Regions from separate parts of the Larkinella insperata genome, predicted to be linked through region 1. Evidence: riboswitches for the same ligand, from Rfam matches in the RefSeq annotation. Region 1 holds a riboswitch; each other region holds the start of a gene.
What was found. Region 1 has a riboswitch for thiamine pyrophosphate ahead of thiM (hydroxyethylthiazole kinase). Riboswitches for the same ligand answer to the same signal wherever they lie in the genome.

Region 1 (7,308 bases):
GTTGTTCCGTAAACAGCATTGAGTAGAGTTATTGCCAAACGTTGAAAAAGTGGTGGACCGGTCCGTGTCCGTGACCTAATGTATAAACCGCTCCCGTCTGAAGGGCGTGTGTTAAATACGATTTGGCCGCCGATACAGATTCTTCCACCGAGCGTTTTTTTGCCAACCCGGCGGCAATGGCCGATGAAAGGGTGCAGCCCGTTCCGTGCGAATTCTCCGTTGCAATCCGGGGCGTTGCAAACCAGTGGTGTTCGCCCGTGGCCAAATACAGCAAATCAGCGCTCTCCTCCGTCGTGAGGTGACCGCCCTTGACCAGAACCGTACGGGACCCGAAACGGGCCAGATCGACGGCTGCTGGCAGCATATCGGCCTGCGTCTCTACCGCCCGGCCCAGCAACACACTGGTTTCGGGAAGGTTGGGCGTAATCACCGTGGAAATTGGCAACAGGTAGGTTTTGAGCGCATCGACGGCTTCATCCTGCAGCAGTTTGTCCCCACTTTTGGCCACCATCACCGGGTCGAGCACAATGTTCGTGGCACCGAATTCAACCAGCGTTTTGGCAACCACCTCAATCACCTCCGGCGAATGCAACATCCCGATTTTGACGGCATCGGCCCCGATGTCGCTCAGAACGGCTTTGATTTGTTCCGCAATGAAGGCGGGCGGCACCGGAAAAATACCGGTTACGGCTTTGGTATTCTGGGCCGTGAGCGCCGTCAGCACCGACATGCCGTAACAGCCCAAAGCCGCAAACGTTTTGAGGTCGGCCTGAATACCGGCCCCGCCCCCGCTGTCGGAACCCGCGATGGTGAGCGTACGTGCGTAGGTTTTCATCACTGAATTAGTTGAATAAGTTCGCGCGTGCCTTCGTAGGGCGACGGATGGCCGCAGATGGCCGATACGACAGCCGCCCCCGTAGCGCCCGCCCGAATCACGTCCTGAATATTCCCGGTGTTGATGCCGCCAATGGCAAACGTGGGTAGCTGGGTCTGGCGGCAAAGTTCCCGGAGACCCTCCAATCCCAACAGGCTGGACGTATCCTGTTTCGTAGCGGTTGGAAAAATGGCCGCAACGCCCAGGTAATCAACAGCCGTCCCCCGGGCTTCCTGTAACTCGGCCAGGTTATTCACCGAAAGCCCCAGGATTTTGTCAGGTCCGATCAGCTTCCGGACCAGTTGGTGAGGCATGTCATCCTGCCCCACGTGTACCCCGTCGGCATCAACGGCCAGCGCCACATCGACGCGGTCGTTGATGATCAGCCGGGCACCGTAGGTTTGCGTAATTCGTTTCAGTTCCGCGGCCAGTTCCACGAAGGCGCGGGTCGATGCGGTTTTCTCCCGTACCTGCACCCACCGAACTCCGGCCCGGCACGCTTCCTCGACAACATACGGAACCGTGTGACCCGCCCGACAACCAATGTCGGCGTCGGTCACCAGATACAATTCGCTCATCGTTCCGACAGGTTTAACCGGCTCTGAATAGCCGATTCGGTGAGTTGATACAGGCAATCCAGGAAGTTAAGCTGCAAACTGCCGGGGGCCGCCTGTTTTTCAGCCGCCAGCTCGCCCGCGATTCCCATCACGGCCATCGCGTGGGTCGCAGCCCGAAAATAGTCGGCATTGATTGCGGCAAACGCCCCCGTCAGGGCCGTAGCTGTGCAACCCATGCCGGTTACTTTCGCCATCAGCGGATGACCATTGCCGATGGTAGCGGTTTGATCGCCCTGAACGATGTAGTCCGTCGCCCCGCTGACGACCACCACGCCCCCCCAGGCTTTGCTCAGTCGCCGGGCAGCCTCTACGGCGGCATCGGAACCGACGGTGCTATCAACGCCCTTGGTCTGCGCATTCAAACCGGCTAGGGCCATGATTTCGGACGCATTGCCCCGGATAATGTCGGGCGTTGCCTGCGTCAGAAGCTCCTGACTTACCCGGTTGCGGTAGGCCGTTGCGCCCACCCCCACCGGATCGAATACAACCGGCTTGCCCAGGTCTTTGGCCCGGCGCATGGCGAGTTTCATTCCCGCTACGAAGGTGGCATCGAGCGTGCCGATGTTGACGACCAGTGCGCTGGAAATAGCAACAAAATCTTCCACTTCCTCGGGCGCATGAACCATGGCGGGCGACGCACCCAGGGCCAGCAGGGCGTTGGCCGTGTTGTTCATGACTACGAAGTTGGTGATGTTATGAATCAGGGGAGCCTGCGCCCGAATCCTTGCGAGGTCAGTCCAGATGGATGGCGGTGTTGGAAACATGTTGCTGTCAATGAGTTAGCTACAGCAACTTTAGAGGAAAGCAAACGGCTTCTCGGTAACTTTTCCCTACGGCAGTACAAACTGCATCAGGTGATGAGGGTATCCTCTCAGTCAGCCCGTTTCGGCACTGACACCCCTAAAGTTGCCCGACAAAGGTAGGCGATTTTCCGGTTACGGTCTTTATATTTTTTTAAAAACCACAATCCCGTTGTGTCCGCCAAAACCAAAGGTGTTGCTCATGGCGGTATGGACCGGCGTAGACTGGGCTTCCCGGAAAACGATGTTTAGATTTTCCGGAATGGCCGGATCGCGCACCTCGGTGTTGATCGTGGGCGGAACCACGTTGTCGCGCATCGCCAGCAGACTGATGAGCGCTTCGATAGCCCCGGCGGCTCCCATCAGGTGCCCCGTAATGGACTTGGTAGCGCTGATGCGCAGCTTCGTTTTTCTATGGCCGGTCAGCCGGGCGACGGCATTCATCTCCGACAGATCCCCCACCGGCGTGGAAGTCGCGTGGGCATTCAGGTAATCCAGCTCTTCGATGGTCAGTTGGGCTTCCTTCAGGGCGAGCTGCATGGCTCGGGTGGCGCCGATGCCCTCCGGATGCGTGGCCGTGATGTGGTATGCATCGGCGGTCATGGCCGCGCCCACCACTTCCCCGTAGATGGTAGCGCCCCGGGCCCGGGCGTGTTCGTATTCTTCCAGCACCAGCGCCCCCGCCCCTTCGCCCATCACAAAACCGTCGCGCTCCACATCGAACGGCCGGGAAGCGGCCTGCGGGTTGGCGTTGCGGGTCGACATGGCTTTCATGGAACAATACCCGCCAAAGGAAGACGGTGTAATGGCCGCATCGGAGCCACCGCTGACAATAATTTTGGCTTTGCCCAGCCGGATGTAGTTGAAGGCATCCATCAGGGCCGAATTGGAACTGGCACAGGCCGAAACCGGCGTGTAATTGATGCCCATAAAACCGTGCCGGATGGAAATCAGGCCGGATGCCAGGTTGACCAACACTTTCGGAACCAGAAACGGACTAAAGCGTGGGTGGCCGTCGCCCCGGGCAAATTCGGTGGTTTGTTCCTCCAGCGTTTCGGTACCGCCCTGACCCGACGCCCAGATCACGCCCACATCGAAGGGGTCCATCGCCGACAGATCAAAACCGGAATCAGCAATGGCCTGGTCAGCCGCTATCAGGGCGAATTGCGTGTAGCGATCGGCCCGCTTGCTGTCCGTGCGGTTTAAAAACTGCGCGGGGTCATAACCGGTGATCTCGGCGGCAAATTGGGTACGGTATAAGGAAGCATCAAAACGCGTAATGGGTGCGAACGCCGAACGGCCTTCAACGGTATTTTGCCAGAATGTGGGAATGTCTTTACCGATGGGCGTAAATGCGCCGATTCCGGTAACAACAACGCGATGTAACATATGCGGAACAGTGAGTACGGAAAATTGTCTGCAAAGAAAGCGACTTCCGCGTAAAATAAAGTACCCACGGATTGAGCCGCGTGGATGGGCCCGTCCGTGGGTACGCTGTTGGTCTTCCGAAAATTACTTTTTCACCCCCATCCGGGCCAGGTAGGCCGACATGGGTTCCAGGTCCATCTCTTTCCGACGCTGGTCCAGATTGCCCTCGTCCTCAACCGGGTACACGTCTTTTTTGCCCTGGTTGTTGATGTGAATCTGGGTGCCGTAAATCTGTTTTTCCTTTTTCTGAACCTTCACCTGATCGGTCAGAAAGGCCACCCCGGCTTTATCCAGCTCGCCTTTCTGGGCAGCTTCGGTCAGCATCGGCAGGTATTTTTCGTGAACCGCCCGGTCGGTGCTGTGCTGAATGATCAGGAACGCCACCTGATCGAGCGGCTGACCGACCACACTCCGGCCCGGATAACCACCCACCTGATCGATCACTTTCTCGACTTCGGCCAGGTGTTCTTTGTCCATGTCTTTGATTTTCTGACGGGTATCCTGAGCTTCTTTGGCGCCCCAGCCGTACTGTCGCTCTACGGCGTCGTAAGCCGCCCGTTCTTTCTGATCTTTTTCGTAAATCTGCGTCAGACGTTTGCGCACGTCGGCCAGATTAGCGGTATTTTTCGTGGCCTGCGCCCATCCACTCACCGTAACAACGCACAGGACAAGAAGAGAAAAGAATTTCGTTTTCATGTTCACAAAGGGACTTAATAAACTGGTCATCTGATAAAAACCCGTTTCGGTCCGCAAGGTTTAAAATTCAGTAGCCTACCGAGGTGTTATCCGCCCGGGGGTCCGAAGCGCCCTCCAGCGTGCCGTCAGGTCGGCGCAGAATGCAGTCCATGCGCCCCAGCGAATTGGTCAGTTGTTCGAGCACGTAGCCGCGCGACTGGAGTTTCTGAATGGTCTCGTCCGAAAAAGCGCCGTTTTCAAACGTAGTTTTGTCGGGCAGCCACTGGTGGTGAAATTTCAGCGCGTTGACGGATTGCTGCATGGTCATGCCGTGATCCAGCACGTTCAGGATGGTTTGGTAAACGGAGGTGATGATGGTTGAACCGCCGGGCGTACCGACCACCATGTACAGTTTGCCGTCCTGCTCAACAATCGTGGGCGTCATCGACGACAACATTCGTTTGCCGGGCGCGATGGCATTGGCCTGATTGCCAATCAACCCAAACATATTCGGAACGCCCGGCTTGATGCTGAAATCGTCCATTTCGTTATTCATCAGGAAACCGGCTCCGCCCACCACCACGCGGCTGCCGTAACCGCCGTTCAGCGTGGTGGTGATCGATACGGCATTTCCGTCTTTGTCGACCACCGAAAAATGCGTGGTTTCCAGGCTTTCGTACCCCGGCATATTCCCCCCTTTCACGTTACGGCTGTCGGTAGCTCGGGCAAAATTAAAATCCGCCCAGCGCGTTTGCAGGTAATTTCTGTCGATCAGCTGCGCCACCGGCACTTTCACAAAATCCGGGTCGCCCAGAAATTTGGCCCGGTCGGCATAGACGCGTCGCTCCGCTTCAATCATTACCTGCACCGTCGAATCGCTGTTCCAGCCCCACCGGCGCAGGGGATACGGTTCCACCAGCTTCATCAGTTGCAACAAGGCCACGCCCCCGCTGGATGTGGGCGGCATGGTAATGATTTTGTAATTGCGGTACGTATCCACCAGCGGATCGCGCCAGACGGCGTGGTAATTTTTCAGATCAGCCTCCGAGATGATCCCACCTCCGCGCTGCATTTCGGCCGCCAGCAGTCGGGCGGTTTCGCCTTCGTAAAAACCCGCCCGGCCCTGTTGCTGAATCCGGCGCAGGGTCTGGCCTAAATCTTTCTGGATCAGTAACTCTCCGGCTTTCCAGTCGGTCGTGTCGGCTTTCATGAAATACCGTTTGTCTGGATTCACCGCCAGAAATGAACTTCGGGTACGGTTGAGGCCAAGGGCTTCGCGTTCGGTCAGGGCCACTCCTTTCTCGGCCAGATCAATGGCCGGTTGCAGCACCTGCGCCCAGGTCAGCCGGCCAAACCGCCGGTGGGCTTCCACCATTCCGTCGACCGAGCCAGGCACCCCGCTGGCCAGGTGGCCGGTGATGCTCAGCCGCGGAATGACGTTCTGGGCCGAATCGAGGTACATATCTTTATGCGCTTTTTCGGGCGCTTTTTCCCGGTAATCGAGCGTGTAAGCCTGGCCGGTATTGTCGCGGTAGACCATGAAACCGCCCCCGCCGATGTTGCCCGCTCCGGGGTACACCACCGCCAGCGCAAACTGCACCGCCACGGCCGCATCGACCGCGTTGCCGCCCGCTTTCAGAATATCAACCCCAACGCGCGAGGCTTCCGGGTGCGCCGACGCTACCATACCGCTTCGACCAACGACGGCCTGCCGGTCCGAAAAATACGGTCCTGCCCGGCGCGCGACAGCCTGTTTTTTTTCGTTGTCGTACTGGTAAACGCCGGAACTCTGACGCACATCCGGCGCTTTCTGCCCCGTTCGGCAGGCTCCCAACAGGGCCAGAAACAGAATAATTGCACAATGAATAGATAGAGTTACCTTTTTCATACGGGCTGGGTGTCGTGAACCACTAATCTACAAAAACAAACCAAACATCCGCCGAAACGACCTTCGCTTGCAATTCGTTTGGAAACTAGCCAACGGCCTGGTACCTTTAATTAGCGATAAACCGTACTCCCTTGAAATTTCTCCGTCAGACCTACGAAAGCTTCCGGTTCGCGTGGCAGGCCCTGCGCTCGAACCTCCTCCGGACCACGCTCTCGCTGCTGGGCGTGACCATCGGTATTTTTGCCATTATTGCCGTATTCACCATCGTCGATTCGCTCGAACGGAACATCAAAGACAGTCTGGCCGGAATTGGCGACCGGGTGATGTACGTTCAGAAATGGCCCTGGGGGTTTGGTGGTGGCGAGTACCAGTGGTGGAAATACTTCCAGCGCCCCGAACCGTCGCTGACCGAGTTTAAATTTCTGCAGGAACGACTCGAAAACGCCGAAGCCGTTGTGGCGATGGATTTTCGCGGGCAAGTGACGGTTAAGAACGGCAACAACAGCCTCCAGGCCCTCATTCAGGGCACATCACTGGATTATAACAAAATCTCGAACGTCCCCGTCGAGCAGGGACGGTATTTTTCCCAGCAGGAGATTGACGCGGCCCGCAACGTGGCCATCATCGGCGCCGACGTAGCCGAAACACTGTTTCCCGACCAGGATCCGATTGGAAAGGAATTCAAGCTAAACGGTTTGAAATATGCGGTCATCGGCGTTCAGGAACGCAAGGGGGAGAGCCTGGTCAACTTTGGCGGCAATCCCGATAAAAAATGCCTGATTCCCATCGGCGCTTTCGCCAAAATGTATCATTCCGTTTACCCCAGCATCGACATTGCCGTGAAGGGCTACGAAAACGACGAAGGCCTGCTCGAGGTAGAAAGCGAAGTACGCGGACTGCTGCGGGCGCGCCGGGGGCTCAAACCGATGCAGGAAGATAATTTCGCGCTCAACCGCCCGGAAGCAGCCGCCCAGGCCATTTCGGGCCTTTTTGCCGTTCTGACGGTAGCCGGTTGGGTCATTGGCA
Region 2 (7,308 bases), 1.2 Mb from region 1:
GGCGGGTGTCGACTGCGTGTAATCGTTGCGGTTGGGTTCGCGGTGGCCGACGCCGAAGGAAGCATACAAACTGCTGTGATCGTCCAGAGCGTAGGTAATTCCGGCTTTGGGGTTGAAAAAGTTTAGACTAGCCTCCTGCTGCACATTCCGAAGCAGGTTGTCGAATCCTAAAAAGGAGTATTCGACCGTTCGGATCTGCAAATCAACGTAAGCGTTGAATTTTGAACTGAACTGGTAATACGCTTTTCCGTACAGATTAAAATCGGTTTTGGTCGCGTCGTTGTCGTAATACCGATGCCGGATGTTGCCCGTGCTGGCAAACCGTGCCCAGATGATTTCGCCGTAGTGCTTGCCGGTGTACTGGTTCCAGCCCCCGCCGATGTTGGCCGTCAACTTGCCAAAACTGTTGTAATCCAGCGAGAAAACGGCCCCGTAGAAGTCATTATCCAGCCAGCGACGGCGGATCAGATCCGTCTGGGTAATTGCTGAATCACGGATCACAACCGGCGGTAAACCGTAATCCGCTAAGTCTTCGCCCTCCCGGAATTGCTCGTAGTAGCCGCGCCCCTGGGTGTAATGCAACGACGCATTCAGGCGCCAGTTGCGATTTAATTCGTGGGAACTGATCAGTTGGTAGTGGTCCTGCTGATAGTTATCAACCTCGTTGTCGTAGGTGTAGGCGTTGTAGGTCCGGTTGGTTTTCAGCAGATTTTCCGGTACACCGTCCCAGGCCTGATAGGTTCTTTCCGTTCCCGAAAAGACGTTCAGGCGCACAAAGCTTTTTTTACCGTACCAGCCGCCCGAGACGTAAAACGATTTCAAATCCGACGACGCCCGGTCAATGTACCCGTCGGAGATGATCCGGGAAAGCCGGGCATCAACTACAAAATGGTTACTCAACAAACCAGAACCAGCTTTAACCGTGGTTTTTAGTGTATTGAACGAACCGCCGGAAATGTCGGCTTCCCCGTACGGGTTTTTCTCGAAGCTGTTGGTTTGTACGTTGACGGAGGCCCCGAAAGCGCCCGCGCCGTTGGTCGACGTGCCGACGCCCCGCTGAATCTGAATGCTGCTCACCGACGAAGCAATATCGGGCATATTGACCCAGAACGTGCCCTGCGACTCGGCGTCGTTGTACGGAATACCGTTGACCGTAACGTTAATCCGCGTGGCATCCGACCCCCGAATCCGAAAACCCGTATAGCCCACCCCCGCACCCGCGTCGGAAGTTGTTACCAGCGAAGGCGTAAAGTTGAGCAGGAGCGGAATATCCTGCCCCAGATTCTGCTTGGTGAGTTCTCTGGCCGACACGTCGGTGTAGGCAATCGCCGACTTTTGATTGGCCCGCGTAGCACTTACCACCACCTCATCGACTACAACAACGGTTTTCGTGAGCGTCAGCGTAATCCGGGCATCTTGATTGAGGTCGACGGTCTGCGTGATCGGCTCATACCCGAGCAGGGAAGCCCGCAGTTGTACGGACCCTGCCTTCAGGTTGGTCAGGCGGAAAGCACCGTCGGCATCGGCAAAAGTGCCTTTGTACGTGCCTTCGATGGAAATGGCGGCACCGGGTAAAACCCCACCGTCGGCATCGTTGATAGTACCGGAAATGGAGAATTGTGCCCAGACGGGGAAATGAATCAGGAAAAAAAGGGCCGTCAGAGCACTTAAACAGGCGAAATAATGCGTACGGGGCTTCCGTCCGATCGTAAAATTTTTCATGTGTACGCAATGGTCACGACAGGCAAGGGGCCAACCCATCAATCTGGTCTATAGTCGTGTAAAAACTGACGGCTTGGAAGCTTTCCGCTTCGGTCCGCTCGTACATTCCCTTCGCCGGCATTACCCGGTGCAGGTTCAATGGGTATAATCTCAGCCCGTTGTATTAAGGCACCCCTTGTGTAAGATTAGCAAGGCAAAGGTACGGTTAAGTACTCACAAATAAGCATGGTAGAGAAATATTGAATGCCAATGAACTTTACAGTAAATTTAAATGTATATACATTAAATGTTGATACATTATAAATTCAATCCGTATAACGCTCAAACTCACAGGAACATGGAAACGCTCGTCAATGGATTACACCACGTAACGGCTTTGGCCGGAGATGCTCAAGCCAATGTTGACTTTTACACCCATATTTTGGGGCTGCGGCTGGTCAAAAAAACCATCAATTTTGATGCACCGGACGTTTACCACTTGTACTACGGTGACGAAACCGGTTCACCGGGCAGTATCCTGACGTTCTTTCCGTACGGGAAAGGCATTCCGCGGGGCCGGAAGGGGGGAGGACAACTCACATACACGGCTTTTTCGGTTCCGGCGGCATCCCTGAACTTCTGGACCAACCGCCTGCAGGAATTTAATATTCCCTTCTCGGGACCTTACCAGCGGTTCAACGAAACCTACCTGCGTTTTGAGGATTTCGACGGGATGGGCATTGAACTGGTGGCGCACGACAACGATCAACGTCCCGGCTGGTCGAACGGGTTTATTCCGGTTGAACACGCTGTCAAAGGCTTCCACACGGTTACGCTGAACGAAGTTCGGGTGGAGGATACGGTAAAATTATTAACCGAATCCCTCGGTCATACGTTGGTATCAGAAGAAGCCGGGCTTTTCCGGTTCCAGGCTGGCGAAGGAGGTTCCGGAAATTATGTGGATGTCCGGCACCCGGTGAATGATGCCCGGGCGCACCAGGGGGCCGGTTCGGTTCACCACGTTGCGTTTTCGACGGATTCCGACGAATCGCAGATCGTTCTGCAACACCAGTTGCTGGAAGCCGGGTATCACGTTACGCCCGTTCAGGACCGGAATTATTTCCGCAGCATTTACTTCCGCGAGCCGGGCGGTATTTTGTTTGAAGTCGCCACCAACCCTCCGGGATTTGCGGTGGACGAGTCCGTTGCCGAATTGGGGAAAACGCTTAAATTGCCGGAGTGGTACGAACCCCGGCGCGCTAAAATCGAAGCGGTATTGCCAAAAATTGAAGTGAAATAAATCGCACAAGGCGGAGGGCAAGGAGGCATGGAGTTGTTTTCCAAGGTCTTTTTCCCTCCGCCCGCAGCCCAGACAGCCATGATACACGATCCGAACAATTTTATTACAGCCGGGAAACCGCTGGAAGCTGCCGCAAAAGTTATGGTGATGGTGCACGGCCGGGGGGCCTCGGCACGCGACATCCTGTCGTTGTCAGATTACATCGATGATGAGGAGTTTGCGTTTGTCGCCCCGCAGGCCAGCCAGAATTCGTGGTATCCGAATTCGTTTCTGAGTCCACTCGAGCAAAACGAACCGCACCTATCCTCGGCTTTGCAGGTGCTCACCAGCATTCGGGCCCGGCTTCAGTCCGATTACAATTTCAAACCTCCGCAGATTTTCTGGCTCGGCTTTTCGCAGGGTGCCTGTCTGGCGCTGGAGTACGTAGCCCGCAACGCCATGACTTACGGGGGCGTTTTTGGCTTGAGCGGTGGTTTGATCGGCCCGCCCGGTACACCCCGGCTTTACGAAGGCGAACTGGAGGAAACCCCGATCTTTCTGGGCTGTAGCGACATTGACCCGCATATTCCGAAGGAACGCGTTATTGAATCGGAAGGCGTATTCCGGGCAATGGGCGCGGAGGTAAAAATGAAATTATATCCAAATTTTCCGCATTCGGTCAACGAAGATGAGCTAAAGATTGTTAATCAGTTGATTGGGGGCTCGCCCAGCTCGGGTGCACCCATTCGCGAGTTGTACACCTAACGCTACCACGCCTATGAGCCAGTTTATGGTAGAATTCGATCTCCCGGCCGAAATAACCGAGGAATTTACAGTACGCATACCACTCCAGCGGTTGAAGGTGAACGAGTTGATGGAAAACGGAAAACTGATCACCTACGCCTTGTCACTCGACCGCCAGAAACTGTGGTGTGTGGTGAAAGCGCAGACTGAGTTTGAGGTGATGGAAATCGTATCCGAATTTCCACTCATCAATTTCATGGATCCAACCATTACGGAGCTGATGTTCAATAATATCGTTTCATTAAGAATGCCCCTGTTTTCGTTGAATTGACTACTTTTGCCCGGTTATTTTTTCACTTAATCATGGCAAATTTTAGATTCGTTCAATCGGACGCGGCACTGAAAGAATACGCTGATTTTAAAGTGGCCCGGATCGATGGGCAAAAAGCGCAAACGCTGCGGCAGTTCTTCGATCAAATTTCCCGCGAACTTCGGTTTCCCGATTACTTTGAGTTCGATCTGGAGTCACTCGATGAAGCCTTAAACGATCTGGAATGGCTTCCAGCCGATAAAATTGCACTGTACATTATGCACACCGATGCCTTTTTATCCCAGGAAAAAAGCGAAGCCCGGAAAGGCGAACTGCTGAATATTCTGGACGTTGCAGCCGAAGACTGGAAATGGGTGGATGAGGAAGAAGGTATTGCACCGCGGGAATTAGTCATTTTATTTCAACCCAGCAACTCGTTAACAACTCTTCTCAATAAAGAGGGATTTGTTTACGACGACGTCGCTTAGTTTTTGCAACAAAAGCCGTCAACGTACGGTTAAGCTGTTGCTTTTTGCCGCATGGAAATTAGCTCCGTGCGGCTTTTGGTATTTACTATTTTTATGAAGGTAGCCGATTTAATTACGCTTTATACCGAAGATAGCTTCATCAAAATCATTGGTGAACAATTTCGCCAGCCCTACACCGCAGATCCCGCTCGCATTCAGCTGAAAGGCATTGTTGGCAGTCTGGATGCCGTACTGGCTGCGTCTGTTTACCGCATGCATCCTTCCACGTTTTTGTTTGTTCTGAGCGACCGGGAGGAAGCTTCTTATTTTTTCAACGATTTACAGAATTTATTGGGGGAAGAAGTCCTGTTTTTCCCCATGTCTTATAAAAAGCCGTATCAGTACGAGGAGGTTGAAAATGCCAATGTGCTAATGCGGGCGGAAGTACTGAACAAGTTAAACTCCGACGCCAAACCCAACGTCATCGTGGTGACGTATCCGGAAGCGTTATCGGAGAAAGTAATCAATAAACGGTCGTTGCGGGCCAATACGCTGTCCGTCAAAGTTGGCGATAAAATCGACGCTAATTTCGTCAACGAACTGCTCAACAGCTACGATTTTGAAAAGACCGATTTCGTGTATGAAGCCGGGCAGTTTTCAATTCGGGGGGGAATTATTGATGTTTTTTCGTTTGCCAGCGAGTTTCCGTATCGCATTGAGCTATTCGGTGACGAAATCGAGAGCATTCGGTTGTTCAATCCCGAAAGCCAGCTTTCCACCGATCCGGTTGATCAGATTAGTATCATCCCGAACATCGAAAATAAGCTCATTCACGAGACGCGGGAGCCGTTTCTGGAGTTTTTCTCAAATACCGCAACGCTTTGGTTTAAAGACGTGGAGCTGACGCTTGAAATCATCGAGAAGAACTTTGAGAAAGCCGAACAAAGTCTGGCCAGCCTGGTCGGCGGCAAAGGCGGTATTCAGATCGTCTCGGACCCCAATGTGCTGTTTGAAACCCGCCGGGGCCTGCTGAATCAGATTAAAACCTTCCGGACGGTTGAGTTTGGCCGACGGTTTTACTTTAAATCCGAGAACCGGCTTACGTATTCCTCGAAGGTTCAACCGTCGTTCAACAAAGATTTCAAGCGCCTGGTCGATAACTTATCGGAGAATCAGTCGAAAGGATATACTAATATCATTGCGGCCGAATCCTACAAACAGCAGGAGCGGCTCAAAACCATCTTCGATGAGCTGGATCCATTCCTCAAATTTCAGCCGCTGAATATTTCGCTGAAGGAAGGATTCATCGACGAACAGACGAAAGTGGTCTGTTACACCGATCACCAGATTTTTGACCGCTACTACAAATACCGTGTGCGGGATAAGTTTTCGAAATCGAAGGCCCTGACGCTGCGCGAGTTGAAAACACTGCAACCCGGCGATTTTGTGACCCACGTTGATCACGGAATCGGGCGGTTTGCGGGGCTGGAAAAAGTGGACGTGGGCGGCCGCGAACAGGAGGCCATTCGGTTGATCTACCGCGACAACGATATTCTGCTGGTCAGCATTCATAGCTTGCACAAGATTGCCAAATACACCGGCAAAGAAGGCACCCCGCCGGTGATGAGCAAACTCGGATCGCAGGAGTGGGACCTGAAAAAATCAAGGGTCAAGAAGCAGGTCAAGGACATTGCCAAAGAGTTGATTTCACTCTACGCCAAGCGCCGACAAGCCCCGGGATTTGCGTTTTCGCAGGACAGCTTTCTGCAGGCCGAACTCGAATCTTCGTTTATCTACGAGGATACGCCCGATCAGGCCAAGGCAACGGCCGACGTGAAAGCCGACATGGAACAGTCGCACCCGATGGACCGGCTGGTTTGCGGAGACGTTGGTTTTGGAAAAACGGAAGTGGCCGTTCGGGCGGCTTTCAAAGCCGTTACCGACAACAAGCAGGTAGCGGTTCTGGTCCCAACCACCATTCTGGCCATGCAGCATTACAACACGTTCCGGGAGCGGCTGGCCGATTTTCCGGTTAAAATAGAATACATCAACCGATTCCGGACAACGGCGCAGATTAAGGAAACCCTGAAACGGGTGGCTTCGGGCGAGACGGGTATCCTGATCGGTACGCACCGGATTGTTAATAAAGACATCAAGTTCAAGGACTTAGGCTTGCTTATCATTGACGAAGAGCAAAAATTTGGTGTTAAGACGAAGGATCGGCTTAAGGAAATGCGGGTGGATGTGGATGTACTGACGCTTACGGCCACGCCTATTCCACGAACGTTGCATTTCTCGTTGATGGGTGCCCGTGATCTGTCGGTGATTGCAACACCCCCGCCGAACCGACAACCCGTTACAACGGAAGTGCATACGTTCAGCGAAACCGTTGTCCGTGATGCTGTTAGCTACGAAGTCCGGCGGGGCGGACAGGTGTTTTTTGTGCACAACCGCGTCAGTGACATTGAGTCAATTGCCAATTTGATCATGCGGCTGGTTCCCGACGCCCGGGTGTCGGTCGCACACGGTCAGATGGAAGGCGAACGGCTGGAACGGGTCATGACCAAATTCATCGAAGGAGAATCGGACGTGCTGGTTTCTACCAACATTATTGAGTCGGGTCTGGACATTCCGAACGCCAACACGATCATCATTAATCAAGCCCATATGTTTGGTCTGTCGGACCTGCACCAGATGCGCGGTCGGGTAGGGCGGTCGAACAAGAAAGCGTTTTGTTACCTGATGACTCCGCCGGTTTCGGTGATTACCTCCGACGCCCGCAAGCGTCTACAAACCCTCGAGGACTT
Region 3 (7,308 bases), 940 kb from region 1:
TCTTCGAACCCGCGCTGATGCTGGTGATTCCCAACCGAATAACGTGGTCGCGGAAGGTCGGACTTTCGCGCGTTGACAGCGATAATTCGACTTCGGGACTGAACAGCCGGTAGGCGCAAATCAGTTGGGCCAACTCCCGGTCGGTCAGGCAGTTGCTGAAATTTCGGGACGTTATCCCCTCCACGCCCAGTACGTCGATGGGCCGCAAACGCGGAAACGACAGACTGTAGCGGGTTTGCCAATACGTACGTTCCAGGTAATGCAGGTGCAGGGCCGTAAAAAAGCTGTCCGTGCGCCAGTCCGACAGCCCCAGCAAGGTGCCCAGCCCCAGCTTGTGAATGCCCGCGCGGCCCAGCCGGTCGGGCGTTTCGACCCGATAGCGGTAACTGGCTTTTTTCCCCTTTGGATGGTGGATTTTATAACTATCGCGGTCGTAGGTTTCCTGATAGACCAGCACCGTGTGCAGTCCTTCCGGGATCAGTTCTTCGTAGGCATCCTGGTCGAGCGGTTGGACTTCCATCGAAATGTGGGCAAACCGGCTGCGCAACAACCGAATGGCATTTTTCAGGTACGGCACCCCGACAGTCTGGTTGGCCTCACCCGTCACGAGCAACACGTGCTGGTACCCCATCGCTTTCAGCGCATCGGCTTCGCGCAGCATCTCGTCATCGGCCAGGGTTCGTCGCCGGATTTTATTGTCCACGCTAAACGCGCAGTACGTGCAGATGTTCTGGCACTCGTTAGACAAGTACAGCGGGGCGTACATCTGCATGGTTTTGCCAAACCGCTGCTGGGTCAGGTGGTGGCTCTGGCGGGCCATTTCTTCCAGATACGGAGCGGCCGCCGGCGAAATCAAGGCCTGAAAATCAGCCAGCGTCCGGTCGGTTCGGGCCAGCGCCATTTCCACGTCCCGCGCGGTTTTTGTCGCAATGGCCCGCTGGCTATCCAACCAGCTGTATTTTTTCAGTAGTTCGCTAAACATCGTTATTCCTCCAGAAAAGCAGTGAAAGGACTACTCGCTACGGCGGTCGGGGAAGCGGCTCCTAACCGGGCTTCGTACGCCAGCCGCCCCGCTTCGACGGCCAGCTTGAAGGCGACGGCCATCTGCACCGGGTTATCGGCTACGGCAATGGCCGTATTGACCAGCACCGCATCGGCCCCCAGTTCCATCGCGGCTGCCGCGTGCGACGGGGCACCAAGGCCGGCATCGACCACCACCGGCACCTGGCTTTGTTCGATGATGATTTCCAGAAAATCCAGCGTTCGCAGCCCCCGATTCGAGCCAATGGGCGCACCCAACGGCATCACGGCAGCCACACCAACCGCTTCGAGCCGCTTGCACAGCACCGGATCGGCGTGGATGTAGGGCAGTACGACAAACCCCAACTTGACCAGCTCTTCGGCGGCTTTCAGCGTTTCGATGGGATCGGGCAGCAGGTAGCGCGGGTCGGGGTGAATTTCCAGTTTAAGCCAGTTGGTTTCGAGTGCTTCGCGGGCCAGTTCGGCGGCAAACACGGCTTCGCGGGCGGTGCGCACCCCGGAGGTGTTGGGCAGCAAGTTCAAGTGCGGAGCCTTCAGGTGCAGCAGCGTATCGTCGTTGTTATTGGCCAAATCAACGCGTTTCAGCGCCACCGTCACCAGTTCGGAACCGGAAGCCAGCAGGGCCGCTTCCATCAGGTCGGTTGAGCTAAACTTGCCGGTGCCCGTAAACAGGCGCGACGAAAAGGTTTTATCCGCAATTTGCAGGGGTTGTGAAATCACTTCGTTCATTGTTTTTCCAGCGTTGAATAGGGTGTAACCGTTTGAATGGCCTGCCAGAAGGCGGGCACCTGCCGTTGGGGATCGCGGGTAATAGCCGCCGAAACGGCAATGCCGTGTACCCCTTCCCGAAGGAGCGCCGATACGTCGGCCACCTCAATGCCACCAATAGCGATGATCGGCAGCGAAAACCCTTCGGATGCGCAAGCAGTCAGTAAGTTGTGGTAGCCTTCCAGGCCCAGAATAGGGCTTAATTTTTCCTTGGTATTCGTGAATCGGTACGGCCCAAGACCAATGTAGGTTGCTCCAGCAGCGTGGTGGGCTCGCATGTCCTCTAAGGTGTTGGCCGTGCCGCCGATAATCACCGAAGGGCCCAGCAACCGCCGGGCTTTGGCCACGGGCAGGTCCTCTTTCCCGACGTGAACGCCATCGGCACCGATTTCACCGGCCAGGACCACGTTATCGTTAATGATCAGCCGGGCGTTGTACTGGCGGCAAACGGCCAGCGTGTCGAGGGCCAGCGCCTTCCAATCGGCTGCGCTGCGGTTTTTAACCCGCAACTGCACCCAGTCTACCCCCGCCCGACAAGCCGCGTCGGCCTGTTCGGGGGAGGTGGTGATATAGTGTAATTGGCTAATCTTCATGCTCATTTTTCGGCTTATTGATAAATCTGAGCGCCCTGCTCGACAAACTCCTTCGCTTTGGTTTCCATCGCCTTATCCAGCACATCCGCTTCGGCTAATCCCTGCTGCTCCGCGTACGCGCGAACATCCTGCGTGATCTTCATTGAGCAGAAATGCGGGCCGCACATTGAACAGAAATGGGCAATTTTAGCCCCTTCGGCGGGCAACGTTTCGTCGTGGAAAGATCGGGCCGTGTCGGGGTCCAGCGACAGGTTGAACTGGTCTTCCCACCGGAACTCGAAGCGGGCTTTGCTCAGGGCATTGTCGCGGTATTGCGCCCCCGGATGACCCTTGGCCAAATCGGCGGCATGGGCGGCAATCTTGTAGGTAATCACTCCGTCTTTGACGTCTTTTTTGTTGGGCAGCCCCAGATGCTCTTTCGGCGTCACGTAGCAGAGCATGGCCGTTCCGTACCAACCAATCATGGCCGCTCCGATGGCGGATGTGATGTGGTCGTAACCGGGCGCAATGTCGGTTGTCAGCGGCCCAAGAGTGTAAAACGGTGCTTCGTCGCAGTGCTGAAGCTGCTTTTCCATGTTCTCCTTGATCAGGTGCATCGGTACGTGACCAGGGCCTTCGATCATCACCTGTACATCGTGTTTCCAGGCGATTTTGGTCAGTTCGCCCAGCGTTTCGAGTTCGGCAAACTGGGCCGCGTCGTTGGCGTCGGCAATGGAACCGGGCCGCAGACCGTCGCCCAGCGAGAACGCCACGTCATAGGCTTTCATGATTTCGCAGATTTCCTCGAAGTGCGTATACAGGAAATTTTCCCGATGATGCGCCAGACACCACTTGGCCAGAATACTGCCACCCCGCGACACGATGCCCGTTACCCGCTTGGCCGTCAGCGGAATGTAACGCAGCCGAACGCCCGCGTGAATGGTGAAATAATCGACCCCCTGTTCGGCTTGCTCGATGAGCGTGTCGCGGAAAAGCGCCCAAGTCAGGTCTTCGGCTTTACCGTTCACTTTTTCGAGCGCCTGATAAATCGGCACGGTTCCGACGGGCACCGGGCAGTTACGGATAATCCACTCCCGGGTTTCGTGAATGTGCTTGCCCGTCGATAAATCCATCAGCGTATCGCCCCCCCAGCGGCAACTCCATACCGCCTTTTCGACCTCTTCCTCGATGCTCGACGTCACCACCGAATTACCGATGTTAGTGTTGATTTTTACCAGAAAATTACGCCCGATAATCATTGGCTCACTTTCCGGGTGGTTGATGTTCGAGGGGATGATGGCCCGGCCAGCGGCCACTTCCTGCCGCACAAATTCCGGCGTGATGAAGCCTTTTGGCGTGTTGGCTCCGAAGCTGTTGCCGGGGTGCTGCTCTTTCAGCGGGTCAGCCCCCCGAATGGCGTCAATGCGCTGATTTTCGCGGATAGCAATGTATTCCATCTCCGGCGTAATGATTCCCTGACGCGCGTAGTGCAACTGCGTGACGTTCTGGCCCGGTTTGGCCCGCAGCGGCTTACGGATGTGCTCGAACCGCAACGAATCCAGTCGGGTATCGGACATACGCTGGCGGCAGTAATCAGAGGAAAAATCCGGTAGTTCTTCCACATCGTTACGCTCCCGAATCCAGGATTCCCGCAGCCGGGGCAGGCCTTTTTGCAGGTCGATGGGCACCGCCGGATCCGTGTACGGGCCGCTGGTGTCGTAGACGGTAACGGGCGCGTTGGCGGTTCTGATTTCCGGACCGTTGAGGTGGCTGACGGTATCCGAAACCAAAATTTCGCGCATGGCCACGCGAATGTTGTGCAATTGACCGGGTACGTAAATTTTGCGCGATCCCGTCAGCGGTTCGCGGGTGATGGACGGCGGTGCAGGCTGTTTCTCGGTTTTCTGGCTCATAATTATCCTCCCTGAGTGGCTTGAATAAGCGTGATGGAATCGGCTTCCTGAAGGGAAGTCTGGCCCCAGCGGGCGCGGGGAATGATGCGGTCGTTGCAGGCTACGGCAATGCCTTTCTGGTCGGACAGACCAAGGGTTTGCAACAGCCCCAGCAGCGTACTGGCTGGCGGACAATCGACGGGTTTTGAATTGAGTTTGACTTGCATGATTTGGCTACCGGTTTCGGTTCGGCCAAACAGCGGGGAGGATGAAAATGAATGGCCAAACCACCTACGCAGCCACGTACGGTTTGGTCCAACGAGTCACTTTTCCCTTCGCAGGCATTACCCTGTTCAGGTTCAGAGGGTATCATCTCAGCCCGCCCGAAGGCGAACACCCCTAAAGTTTGGCTTGTGTTAAGCTGGGCAAATATAGGAAAGAAGATAATGAATGGCTACAAATATCTTTCCTACGATAAATTTCCCGTTAACGAATGAAAACGGTTTACCCGAATACCTTCCCGAAACGAGACTAGGCCAGTGACGACGCCCGCCGTTTCAACCCGCCGTTTTCGGTTAGGACTGGCGGACATACTCCAGCGGGGTCATGCCGTAAAACTCCCGGAAGCTCTTGGTGAAATAGGCCGGACTTTCGAAGCCAACCCGGTAGGCTGTTTCTGAACTGTTGTAACCCTGCCGGAGCAATTCCCTCGCTTGCCGGAGCCGGTAATTGCGGATCAAATCCCGGGTGGATAAACCCGTCAAAGCTTTAAGTTTCCGGTTTAAGGTGGTGCGGCTTATGGCAATCTCGGTCGCCAGTTCCTCCACGCCAAAATTTGAATTTTCCAGGTGCTTTTCAATAATCCCGTAGAGCTTCTCCAGGAAGGGATCCGTGGGCAACGACTCCACCACTTCGGGCAAATCCAGATGCGACACCAGCGACGCTTTTATCCAGGCCCGCATCCGACGCTGCCGTTCCAGCAGGTTGTGCACCCGCAGTTGCAGTTCCTGAACGTGGAACGGCTTGATGAGGTAATCGTCCGCCCCGCGAGAAAGCCCTTCGAACCGGCTTTCCAACGTGGCCTTGGCCGTTAGTAAAATAACCGGGATGTGGCTGGTGCGCTCATCCTGCTTCAGGTGCTGGCAGAGCGTGTAGCCATCCATAACCGGCATCAGCACATCACTGATCACCAAATCCGGAATCTGATCGAGGGCCAGTTTCACGCCTTCGGCTCCATTGGCCGCCCGAACGACGCGGTGGGAGCGTGGCAGGTTGTCGGCAATGAATTCGGCCAGTTCGTCGTTGTCTTCAACCACCAGCAGCAGGGGGCCTTCCTGAGGTTCGGTTTCCTGCCCTGCGGACGCCATGACGGAGGGCTCGGAAAGCCACGGCACCCTGACGATGGTAGGTTCGAATTGGGAGAAACGTATAGAATCATTCGGGGCAACGTTACTGGCCCCGGCCGGTCGGCAGGGTAACCACACCTGAAAGCGCGTCTGCCAGGGTAATTCTGTGTTGTCTAGCCGGTTGACGGTAATGCGACCACCCTGCAAATCCACCAGTTCTTTCACCAGGGCCAGACCGATGCCCGTGCCCTGTTGCTGGCGCGTTCGGGAGTCATCCACTTGATAAAACCGGTCAAAAATATGAGGAAGCTGCTTGGGCGGGATGCCGATCCCCGTGTCGGTTACCGTCAGCAGAAGGCCGTTCTTTTCCGCCAGGCGCACGGCCACCTTTCCCATCGTGCCGTCAGTTGCATCACTGGTGGTAAACTTGATGGCATTGGACACCAGGTTGCTGATAATTCGCTCGAGTTTTTCGCGGTCGAACCAGTAAGGCGATGTGACCTCGGAGGTGTAAGTCAGTTGAATGTTTTTAGCCTGCGCCAGTTCTTCGAAGGGCTGAACCAGGCTTTTGACAAAAGACCCCGGCCAGCCAATGGTTTCCTCCACGAGCATCAGGTGGGCGTCGAGTTTGGTCAATTCCAGCAACTGATTAATAAGCCCCAGTAGCTGTTTGGCATTCCGGCTGATCAGGCCCAGCCGTTTGGCATAGGTGGTATCCTGCAAGTCGGTCAGTAAGGATTCGACCGGGGCCATAATCAGAGTCAGGGGCGTGCGAAACTCGTGGGTAATGTTGGTGAAAAAGCGGGTTTTTAGCTCATCCAATGACCTGAGTTGCTGGGTCTCTTTGTTCTGGAAGGCAATTTTCTGGAGGTGTAATTGCATCGTCTGCCGTAACCGCAGGCGGTTGATGTACGAGCGGACAAACGCCCAGACCAGGCCCACAACGATCAGCACGTACAACCCATACGCCCACCAGGTCGCCCACCAAGGCGGATGAATGATGACGGACAACCGACGCACCTGGGAGCTCCAGATACGGGAGGTGTTCGACGCGTTCAGCAGCAGGGTGTACCGCCCCGGCGGTAACGACGTATAGACGGTTTGGGGTTGATCGGTTTCAATCCAGTTGTCGTCCAGGCCCTGAAGTTGGTAACGGTAGCGATTTTTGGGGGGATTGTTGAACTGAAGGGCCGCAAACCGGATGGTCAGAAAGTTTTGGTTGTGGGGCAACTCAATCCGGTCGACCCCCTGAATGGGCTGAGTCAGGGGCGATTCATCGCCAGACGCGATGGTTTTGTTATGGATCATCAGTTGCGTCAGTTCCACTCTGGGCTGGAAGTGGTCGTCGGCCAACCTAGCCGGATGAAATGCCGTAAAGCCTTCCAGACCCGCCAAGATGATGGAATCGTTGGGGAGTTTCAGGTAGTGGAATCGGTTGAATTCGTCGGCCAGCAACCCATCCTCGTGCGTGTAAGTTTTTGTCTGAAAAGTTCGGCGGTTCAGGCGGCACAGCCCCTGGTTGGTCCCCATCCACAGATACCTATTTTGGTCCGGAATAACCGAATAAATCACATTATTGGGAAGACCGTTCGCGGTGGTCAGGCGACGGCTCCTGCCGGTTCGTTTATCAAATATGCTAAGGCCACTCCCGAAAGTACCTATCCACAGGCGGTCCGGACGTTCCGGATC

Region 2: linked by a shared signal. The riboswitch ahead of OQ371_RS08230 (TonB-dependent receptor) and the one ahead of thiM (hydroxyethylthiazole kinase) in region 1 are both predicted to bind thiamine pyrophosphate.
Region 3: linked by a shared signal. The riboswitch ahead of thiS (sulfur carrier protein ThiS) and the one ahead of thiM (hydroxyethylthiazole kinase) in region 1 are both predicted to bind thiamine pyrophosphate.

Annotation. Positions count from the first base shown of each region.
Region 1 covers NZ_CP110973.1:833,079-840,386, forward strand. Annotated here, with positions in the region: gene tenA (thiaminase II) at 1-19, opposite strand, end outside; gene thiD (bifunctional hydroxymethylpyrimidine kinase/phosphomethylpyrimidine kinase) at 29-835, opposite strand; gene thiE (thiamine phosphate synthase) at 835-1,452, opposite strand; gene thiM (hydroxyethylthiazole kinase) at 1,449-2,255, opposite strand; TPP riboswitch at 2,302-2,403, opposite strand; gene fabF (beta-ketoacyl-ACP synthase II) at 2,436-3,680, opposite strand; gene OQ371_RS03220 (DUF6624 domain-containing protein) at 3,804-4,415, opposite strand; gene ggt (gamma-glutamyltransferase) at 4,483-6,282, opposite strand; gene OQ371_RS03230 (ABC transporter permease) at 6,414-7,308, shown strand, end outside.
Region 2 covers NZ_CP110973.1:2,023,159-2,030,466, forward strand. Annotated here, with positions in the region: gene OQ371_RS08230 (TonB-dependent receptor) at 1-1,722, opposite strand, end outside; TPP riboswitch at 1,811-1,908, opposite strand; gene OQ371_RS08235 (ring-cleaving dioxygenase) at 2,060-3,001, shown strand; gene OQ371_RS08240 (alpha/beta hydrolase) at 3,080-3,745, shown strand; gene OQ371_RS08245 (muconolactone Delta-isomerase family protein) at 3,759-4,055, shown strand; gene OQ371_RS08250 (barstar family protein) at 4,088-4,522, shown strand; gene mfd (transcription-repair coupling factor) at 4,574-7,308, shown strand, end outside.
Region 3 covers NZ_CP110973.1:6,458,812-6,466,119, reverse strand. Annotated here, with positions in the region: gene thiH (2-iminoacetate synthase ThiH) at 1-982, opposite strand, end outside; gene OQ371_RS25990 (thiazole synthase) at 985-1,770, opposite strand; gene OQ371_RS25985 (thiamine phosphate synthase) at 1,767-2,402, opposite strand; gene thiC (phosphomethylpyrimidine synthase ThiC) at 2,417-4,294, opposite strand; gene thiS (sulfur carrier protein ThiS) at 4,297-4,500, opposite strand; TPP riboswitch at 4,587-4,684, opposite strand; gene OQ371_RS25970 (hybrid sensor histidine kinase/response regulator transcription factor) at 4,849-7,308, opposite strand, start outside.